2 regions of the Paenibacillus sp. 2KB_20 genome follow, and region 1 is predicted to be linked to the other one. Evidence: predicted binding sites of a transcription regulator. Region 1 holds the regulator's gene; the other holds the start of a gene.
The links. The regulator NrdR, encoded in region 1, represses ribonucleotide reductase genes. The targets are predictions, from matches to a motif close to AACACNATATATNGTGTT.
Positions count from the first base shown of each region.

Region 2: AB4124_RS00450 (adenosylcobalamin-dependent ribonucleoside-diphosphate reductase) is a predicted target of NrdR. The motif match lies at 2,268-2,285, and genes of this name have one in related genera.

Region 1 is NZ_JBFRHH010000001.1:491,765-496,193, reverse strand. Features, by position in the region: gene AB4124_RS02295 (MntP/YtaF family protein) at 1-419, shown strand, start outside; gene coaE (dephospho-CoA kinase) at 429-1,028, shown strand; gene AB4124_RS02285 (lytic transglycosylase domain-containing protein) at 1,025-1,591, shown strand; gene AB4124_RS02280 (alpha/beta-type small acid-soluble spore protein) at 1,659-1,886, opposite strand; gene nrdR (transcriptional regulator NrdR) at 2,035-2,508, shown strand; tRNA gene AB4124_RS02270 (tRNA-Ala) at 2,685-2,757, shown strand; gene AB4124_RS02265 (class I SAM-dependent methyltransferase) at 3,086-3,841, opposite strand; gene AB4124_RS02260 (ABC transporter substrate-binding protein) at 3,990-4,429, shown strand, end outside.
Region 2 is NZ_JBFRHH010000001.1:84,586-89,014, reverse strand. Features, by position in the region: gene AB4124_RS00460 (YqhG family protein) at 1-222, opposite strand, end outside; gene AB4124_RS00455 (DEAD/DEAH box helicase) at 224-1,981, opposite strand; gene AB4124_RS00450 (adenosylcobalamin-dependent ribonucleoside-diphosphate reductase) at 2,402-4,429, shown strand, end outside.

The sequences.
Region 1 (4,429 bases):
TTATAGAAACGCAGGGGGTTGACCATCAAGTAAAATTACGACGTGAGGTTAACACGGCAGGTCAAGAGCATCTTCAGCGGGCGGTATTCTCTCTTGAGATTCCGAAGATCGGCGTTGTCATTCAAATTCTCCGCAGTCCCTCGAAGGCGGATCTGGACGACTCCGGCAGCATCTCTCCGTGGGAGGCGATGTGGCTCGGGATCGCGCTATCGCTCGATGCGTTCGGGGCAGGGCTTGGCGCAGCCATGCTGGGCTTCTCACCGCTAGGTACCGCAACGGTTGTTTCCTTGTTTAGCGGGATATTCCTGGTGCTGGGCATGAGGGTTGGTTTACGCTTTGCGTCCAAAGGCGGCATGCGTTTTATCTCTTATTTGCCTGCTTTTTTGTTAATCGTCATGGGTATAATGAAGCTGTTATGAGGTGAAGTCATGAATATCGGTTTAACCGGAGGAATTGCAACAGGCAAGAGCACCGTGTCCTCCATGTTGACCATGAAGGGAGCACTTCTCGTCGATGCGGATCTCATCGCCCGGGAAGTGATGCTCCCGGGTCATCCGGTGCTGGGTAAAGTGACCGAACATTTTGGACAAGCGATCCTGTTTGAGGACGGTACGTTGAATCGAAAAAAACTCGGGGAGATGATCTTCCATCATCCCGAGCAGAGAACGGTGTTGAATGAGATCACGCATCCGGCGATCCGGCAGGAAATCCGGGAACGGACGGAAGCGTATGAGCGGCAGTATCCGGACCGGCTCGTGGTAGCGGATATACCGCTGCTGCTTGAGGCTAAGGAGCATTATTCTTATCTTGACCAGATCGCTGTCGTTTATGTACCGCGAGAGCTGCAGCTAGAGCGTCTGATGGTGCGCGATGATCTTAACAGGGAAGCGGCAGAAGCGCGTTTAAACAGCCAGATGGATATCGAGGAGAAGAAGCGTCTCGCGGATATCCTTATTGATAACAGCGGAACATTGGCCGAAACACAGCAGCAGGTGGACAACCTGTGGGGCAGGCTGGTTCGGTTATGAGGTGGCTCCGTAAAAAAAGAGTGCTGCTTCTGCTGTTTGTCTCTTTTGTAGCGCTGCTGTTTCTGAGCTCGAACTGGATGACCTTGCTGTATCCGATTTATTATAAGGATGAAATCCGGAAGCATGCCGCTTACTATGAGGTCGATCCCTTCCTGGTGGCTTCCATCATTCGAGTGGAGACGAACTTCAAGCCAGGCAAGGAATCCAAGAAAGGCGCGCTGGGCATTATGCAGTTGATGCCGGATACGGCGAATTGGGCGATGGAAATGGCCAAGCTGCCATCGGTGAACCTGCTGAACGTGAAGAATGAAGTGGATGCGAATATCCAGTTGGGCACCTGGTATATTCAGAATCTGCACAAGGAAATGGACGGCAATCCGATTGCCGCCATCGCCGCTTACAATGCAGGCCCCGGAAACGTGAAGAATTGGATCAACAAGGGCATGTGGGATGGAACCTACGAGAATGTGAAGAGTATTCCTATCGGGGAAACCCGTCACTATGTACAGCGCGTGATTTATTATTATAATCAGTATACAGATGTATATAAGGACGGCTTTTAACAAAAAAGAGCGCTGGACAGGCTCTTACATCGAGCCGTCCAACACTCCTTTTTTAAGGAAGAATCGATTATTGACCGGAGAATTGACCAGCCAATTGTTGCTCGGCCAGGGTTACAAGACGCTTTGTGATGTATCCCCCGATCGAACCGTTCTCGTAGGAAGTCATGTTACCTTGGTATCCGTCTTGTGGAATGGAGATACCAAGTTCTTGAGCTACCTCGTACTTCAATTGCTCAAGAGCAGCGTTTGCGCGAGGAACAACCAGGTTGTTGGAGTTGTTGTTGCTTTGTGCCATGTTAAGTTCACCTCCTTGGGTTGGTAAAAGTATTATGTCTCGGGTTTCGCATTTTCATAACATAAAAGAACAAAGTTTTGCTGGTAAATTTTTCTGTAGCGCCATTCAAGGCAAAATACGCTGAAACGAAGGAAGTGAAGATGACTTTATGAAATGTCCATATTGCAGTTATGCCGGAACGAAAGTGCTTGATTCCAGGCCGGCCAACGAGAATAAATCCATCCGCCGCCGCAGGGAATGCGAGCAGTGCAGCAAGAGATTCACAACCTTTGAGATGGTGGAGGAAACGCCGCTGATCGTCGTGAAAAAGGACGGAAGCCGCGAAGAATTCAGCCGGGAGAAGGTGCTCCGCGGTTTGATCCGGGCATGCGAGAAGCGTCCGGTATCCGTGGACCAGCTGGATATGATTGTATCGGATGTAGAGAAGGCACTGCGCAATACCGCAGCAGCAGAGGTGGAGAGCCGCCAGATCGGGGAGCTTCTGATGGAGCGGTTATATCCGGTCGATGAGGTAGCTTACGTCCGCTTTGCATCCGTGTATCGCCAATTCAAGGATATCAATATGTTTATGAAGGAACTGAAAAGCCTGCTGTCCAAGGGTACGGACGTTTCGGAGTTGTAAGAGCGCCATGGTTCCGCACGATCCAGGTGCTCTTCTGGTGCTCTCATAGGGCCCATTATCATCATCGCTAAGTGACATTATATAGAGAAGTAAAAGGGATACAGCACGTCATCAAAAAATGTGAAAAACATGTTGACATGCCTGCTGATTTTTTATATGATATAGAAGTCGCTTACGGGGCCTTAGCTCAGCTGGGAGAGCGCATCGCTGGCAGCGATGAGGTCAGGGGTTCGATCCCCCTAGGCTCCATAATAAGAAAACCCTTGATGATATATCATCAAGGGTTTTTTGCTTTATTAGGACGGTTTTAAATACATATCTAATTGGATTTGGGGACGAATTGGGGACGAAATTAATATGGAGAAACATGCATGGCCATTCATTAGGTCATGAGAACATGCAGCGCAAGGGAGGAGCATATATTCAACGTGTCTTTAGCGCTTACTATTAGGAGGAAAAAGACATCGGTAAAGTCTCCGTACTAACATCTTTGGCCGCTGAACTTGGTCTGGATGAAACAGACGTCCAGCCAGCCTTCTCATCAAGGTTGGCTGGACGTCTTTTTTAGGATGTATACTTATTTTTCAGCAACGATGGCAAACATGGGCCTATGGCGATTGAGAATTTTTTCTCCTGCGCGATAAAAATCGGCATCGAAACCTTCATGGACTTGGATTTTGGCAAATCCGATATATCGCAGCATTTCGGCGTCCCATCCCGGCCTTCTTACGTAGGTCAATGGCAAGGTAAGCGCCAATTGATCCCCTTCTTCGATATCCTTCTCTTCGCGATAAGGCAAGTAACCTTGATCAATTGCCTCTTCTTTAGCTTTTCTAAACAGCTCCGCCTCTTGGGGATTACTCAAAAACAAATTCCAGTTGGCATCGAAGATCATCACTTGTCCGCCGTCGTTCAGCATGCCATGCCAATTTTGATATGCGGCAACAGGATTATATAGGAACCAGGTGACGTTTCTGGAAATGATGATATCATATCTTTCTTCCGTCTTGTAATCGATAATATCGGTTTCTATTACTTTGAAATTGCAGTTATGCTTTTGCGCATTTTTATTAGCTCTAGCCACCATTTCAGACGAGGAGTCAATGGCGGTAACCTCATGCCCCATCCAACTAAGCAAAACCCCGAAGAAGCCGGGACCTGTTCCCACATCTAGGATTTTCAAATTTTGTTTTCCGGATAACTGATGATTCAAGATCGCTTTCCATTGATCATAGGAGTCGGTTGCAAATTCCGTATCTACAATTTCATCATAGACAGCAGCTCCTTTGTCCCAATAGTCACGATATTGCTGCGCGAGTTTATGCTCTGTCATTATTCAGATCTCCTTTTTTTAAAAAAAATGTTGCAAATCGTAATGATTACGATTAATAATATACAAAGATTACTCAGTATGCAAGCGGTCAAGATCATAGCGGCTGTTTAATCACAAACAACCTAGAAGAAAATTAGGAGGAGCATGGATGTTGGGGAGATTTAGATTCGGAGTTGCAGGACTTGTCGCATTATCTTTGCTTATGGGGTGTTCAAAAGAAACAGACCCGGTCCCTGGCAAAGCAGAAGACAAGCAAATCGTTGTTGCCGTAACGCAGGACGCTGAGGGAGATAAGCTCGATGCTTCGACCTACAATGGATCAAGACATACGCATGCCGCTGTATATGACGCGCTTGTGGAATATGAAGGAGAAGGGGAGCTTGTTCCCAGCCTGGCTGAATTCTGGCAGGTCTCCGAAGACGGTAAGATGTACACTTTTCATTTAAGGAATCAGGTGCAATTCTCAGACGGCAGCCCATTGAATTCAACGGCGGTTAAGTTTTCCTTGGAGAGGGCGGTCAGCAGGGAAGAGAATGCCACGCTGGAAATATCCCGTTTGATTGCAAACATAGAAACACCGGATGATGA
Region 2 (4,429 bases), 410 kb from region 1:
GTATTTCTCCGGATCAAACACGAAATTGAAGGACAACGTTTCGGCGGGAGCGCCGGTACGTTCCACGAAGCCCCAGTAATACGGGCGGTTGGTGAGCATTTTGTCGGCTTGCGGTGACAGTTTCACGGTGACATGCTCAGGCGATTTTTCAATGACGGTGCATTCGGTGGCTTCCAAATAGGCCATGAAGTGCTGCTGCACCTCCTGCGGCGTCATGGTCATATTAGGCTTCTTCCTCTCTTAGATTTTCTTCGACGGTGCTTCCCTGCTCGATATCCTGTTTAATATGGTGAATCGAGTCGCCCAATGTGCTGATGCGCTGGCGGAGCTCATCGTCGTTGCCGGACTCCAGCATGATTTTGTACAGACTCTTCTCGATGGATTCCTTCTTCTCGAACCGCTCCAGAATGACATCCAGTCCGCCGATAACCATCTCGAACATGTTGATCTTCTCGTGCAGCAGGTTCAGGATGTGCTCTTCAATGGTTCCCGACGTGGACAGATTGTAGATCTTCACGTCATTGGTCTGGCCGAGACGATGCACGCGTCCAATCCGCTGCTCAACCCGCATGGGATTCCAGGGCAGATCAAAGTTGATCATATGGTGGCAGAATTGCAGATTGATGCCTTCGCCGCCAGCTTCCGTCGCGATCATGACCTGCGCCTTGCCACGGAAGAGATCCATCATCCAGTCCTTCTTGCCGCGGTTCATTCCGCCTCGGTACGGTACGGAGATCAGTCCGTGATCGCGGAAATAATTGAGCAAGTATTCCTGCGTGGCTCGGTACTCCGTAAATACGATGACCTTCTCGTTCATTTGCTGGATGAGCTCGATGGTTTTTTCCGCCTTGGTGTTGGCTTTGATGGCCTTGATGAGATAGACGAGCTCCCAGATTTTATCGCGCAGCGGAGAGTCCTCGGGCAGCTTCTTGGACAGATTAACAAGAGTCACGAAGACGGCATCGCGACTGCTGCACACTTCACGCTGGAGCGTAACGAGTGACAGCATACTGCTTAAATTTCCCCCTGCTGCCTGATACTGATCTTTGACGAAGGACGTAACGCCGTCGTATAATGACTGTTCTTCGGGCGAAAGGCTAAGCCCTACATTGCGGACGGATCGCTTGGTGAATTTCACTTCGCCCTCGCCGCGGCGGTTACGGATCATGACCTTGGACAGCTCATCCTTGAGCTGATCCTGGTTCTTGGGTCTTCGTTTATCGACAACAAAATTAGCGGCAAACTGCCCTTGGCCTCCGAGCTGGCCCGGCTTCAGCAGAGTGATTAGATTGAAGAGCTCGCTGAGATCGTTCTGCACCGGCGTGGCCGTCAGCAAGAGGCAGTATTTTTTGCGCAGCTTTTGAATGAATTGATAATTGGATGTTTTCTTGTTCTTGAGTTTGTGCGCCTCATCGATGATGAGCATATCGTATTCCTCGTTCAGCAGAATCTCCTGATGCGGATCGCGTTTGGCCGTGTCCATGGAGGCGACGACGATATCATTCCCCCAAGAGTACGCTTTTTTCTGCGCAATCGCGGGAATGCCAAACTTGGAGTTCAGCTCGCGAACCCATTGCAGCACAAGGGAAGCCGGAACGAGAATCAACACTTTGGATACCAGACCGCGCACGATGTATTCTTTTAAAATAAGACCGGCTTCAATCGTCTTTCCTAGTCCCACCTCATCGGCGAGAATCGCTCTGCCCGACATCTCGAACAATACGCGTCTGGCGGTATCAGTCTGATGGGGGAGCGGGGATAAGGCGCCAAGATGCTTAAGGCATTGTAATTCTTCAAAGCTTGTAACCAAGCGGGATTTCTCGCCCTCAACGGCAAGTTGGGCCAGACGATAGTCACCCCAAGGTCCACCCTTGTCCAGTCGACCGGCGAGATCGTCAAACCAGGAACGGTCGATCTGCAGTGGAACGGGAAGGCGCGGGTCGGTAATCATGCCTGATTCGGCAGATGGCTGATGGTTCATGTCGATCTCCTCCTGTTGTGAAAGATTCCGGGCCAGCGGTGTATATGTAGTATGGACGAAAAAAGAAGTCTTCATAACCTTGCACGAATTCGGGAGGCGCGGAATACCCTATAGGGCGCACGGCTGCTGGAATTGGATATTTTCATCTTTTTTTTCATAGGGAAGGGCGAAAAAGAGAGCGAGAGGAAGAAAGCGGAAGCTTGCGAGCGGGAGCTTGGATCTGTTGGCTTAATTTTCACATTATCGGCATAGTTAACCTATATATAGTGTAGTATAATGAATTGGTAGCACTATATATGGTGTATATAGTGGTTTTAGATGTTTGACCGACTACATAACAGGTTATGTTGTTGGTGAGCGCATAACTGCGGAACTTTTTAATTTTATATCTTATATAGGAGGTAGTTGCTCTTGAGTACGATGCAGAATCAGCGGCTGGAAGGTTTAAGCGAGAAGATCTTTTTGGACCGGTATGCCTGGAAGGATGCGGACACCAACAACGCGAAGGTAGGCGATGTGGTGCTCGTTTTGACGAAGGATGATCCTAAATTTCCGACCAAGGAAGTTGGCGAAATCGTGAATCGCGAAGGCCGCAAGGTCACGGTGAAGACACGGAAGGGCGAGCTTGTGGAATCGGATGTGGAGAAACTGACGTTAACCATCGAGAAAACGCCGGAAGAAATGTGGGATCGACTCGCGGCTGCCATGTCATCGGTTGAGGCAACGCCGGAACTGCAGGAAGAGTGGCGCGGAAAGTTCCGCGAGATTCTGGATGATTGGAAGCTGGTACCGGGCGGACGGATTGCAGCTGGAGCGGGTGCGAGCGATGAATTGACGCTGTTCAACTGTTACGTGATTCCTTCGCCGAAGGACAGCCGGGGCGGCATCATGGAAACCCTGAGCGAGATGACCGAGATTATGGCTCGCGGCGGCGGTGTCGGCATTAACTTGTCTTCCCTGCGTCCTCGGCGTGCGATCGTGAGGGGCGTGAACGGTTCCTCCAGCGGTGCGGTATCGTGGGGCGGATTGTTCAGTTATACGACGGGATTGATCGAGCAGGGCGGAAGCCGCCGGGGTGCGCTCATGCTGATGATTAACGATTGGCATCCGGACGTGGAGGATTTCATTACCGTGAAGCAGACGATGGGACAAGTTACGAATGCGAACCTGTCGGTATGCGTCAGCAATGATTTCATGAAGGCTGTGAAGGAAGATTTGGACTGGGAGCTGGTGTTCCCGGATACTACTGATCCTGATTATGATGAGCTGTGGGACGGGGATCTGGATAAATGGAAGAAAGCCGGACACCGTATCATTCCATATAAAACCGTAAAAGCACGCGAGGTCTGGCATACCATTATCGAATCCGCATGGAAATCGGCAGAGCCGGGTGTCGTATTCATGGAATACTATAACCAGATGTCCAACAGCTGGTATTTCAATCCAATTATCTGTACGAACCCTTGCGGTGAGCAGGGACTTCCGGGCTGGGGCGTATGTAATCTGTCCGCGATGAACCTGTCGAAGTTCTATGATGAAGCGAATCATGACGTTGCCTGGGATGAGCTGGCGACAACGACGCGTTACTCTGTGCGTTTCCTGGATAATGTCATTGACCGGACGCCGTACCATTTTGAAGAAAACGAATTGAACCAGAAAAAAGAGCGCCGGGTGGGTCTCGGAACGATGGGTCTGGCCGAGCTGATGATCAAGCTGAACATCCGTTACGGCAGTCCGGAATCGCTGGAGTTCCTGGATAAGCTGTATGGCTTCATCGCGCGCGAAGCATATCTCGCTTCTGCGGATATTGCCGAGGAGAAGGGTTCGTTCCAAGCATTCGATGCCGAACTGTACCTGCAAAGCGGTTTCATGAAAAATATGACCGAAGTGTATCCTGAAGTTGCCGAAGCGGTACGCAAAAAAGGTGCACGCAACGTAACCGTCATTACCCAAGCGCCTACAGGCAGCACGGGTACCATGGTCGGAACGTCGACGGGGATCGAGCCGTACTTTGCCTTCAAATACTTCCGTCAAAGCCGACTTGGCTTCGACGAGCAGTTCGTGCCGATTGCCCAGGATTGGCTGGACAGCCATCCGGGCGAGGAGCTTCCGGATTATTACGTCACGGCGATGAGCCTCTCTGCCGAGGATCACATCCGCGTGCAGGCGGCGATTCAGCGCTGGGTAGACAGCTCCATCTCGAAGACGGCAAACTGCCCGTCGGACTTCACGGTTGAAGATACAAAGCGTTTGTATGAGCTGGCATTCGACCTTGGATGCAAAGGTGTAACGATCTACCGCGACGGCAGCCGTGACGTGCAGGTGCTGCAGACGGAGAAAAAAGAAGATAAGGCCGCCGAAGCGACAACAGCTTCTACTGTGGACACGGCGCTGGAGCAAAGCGCGACAGGCCAAGCCGCAGAGGATGCGGTGAGCGTTGAGACGGCG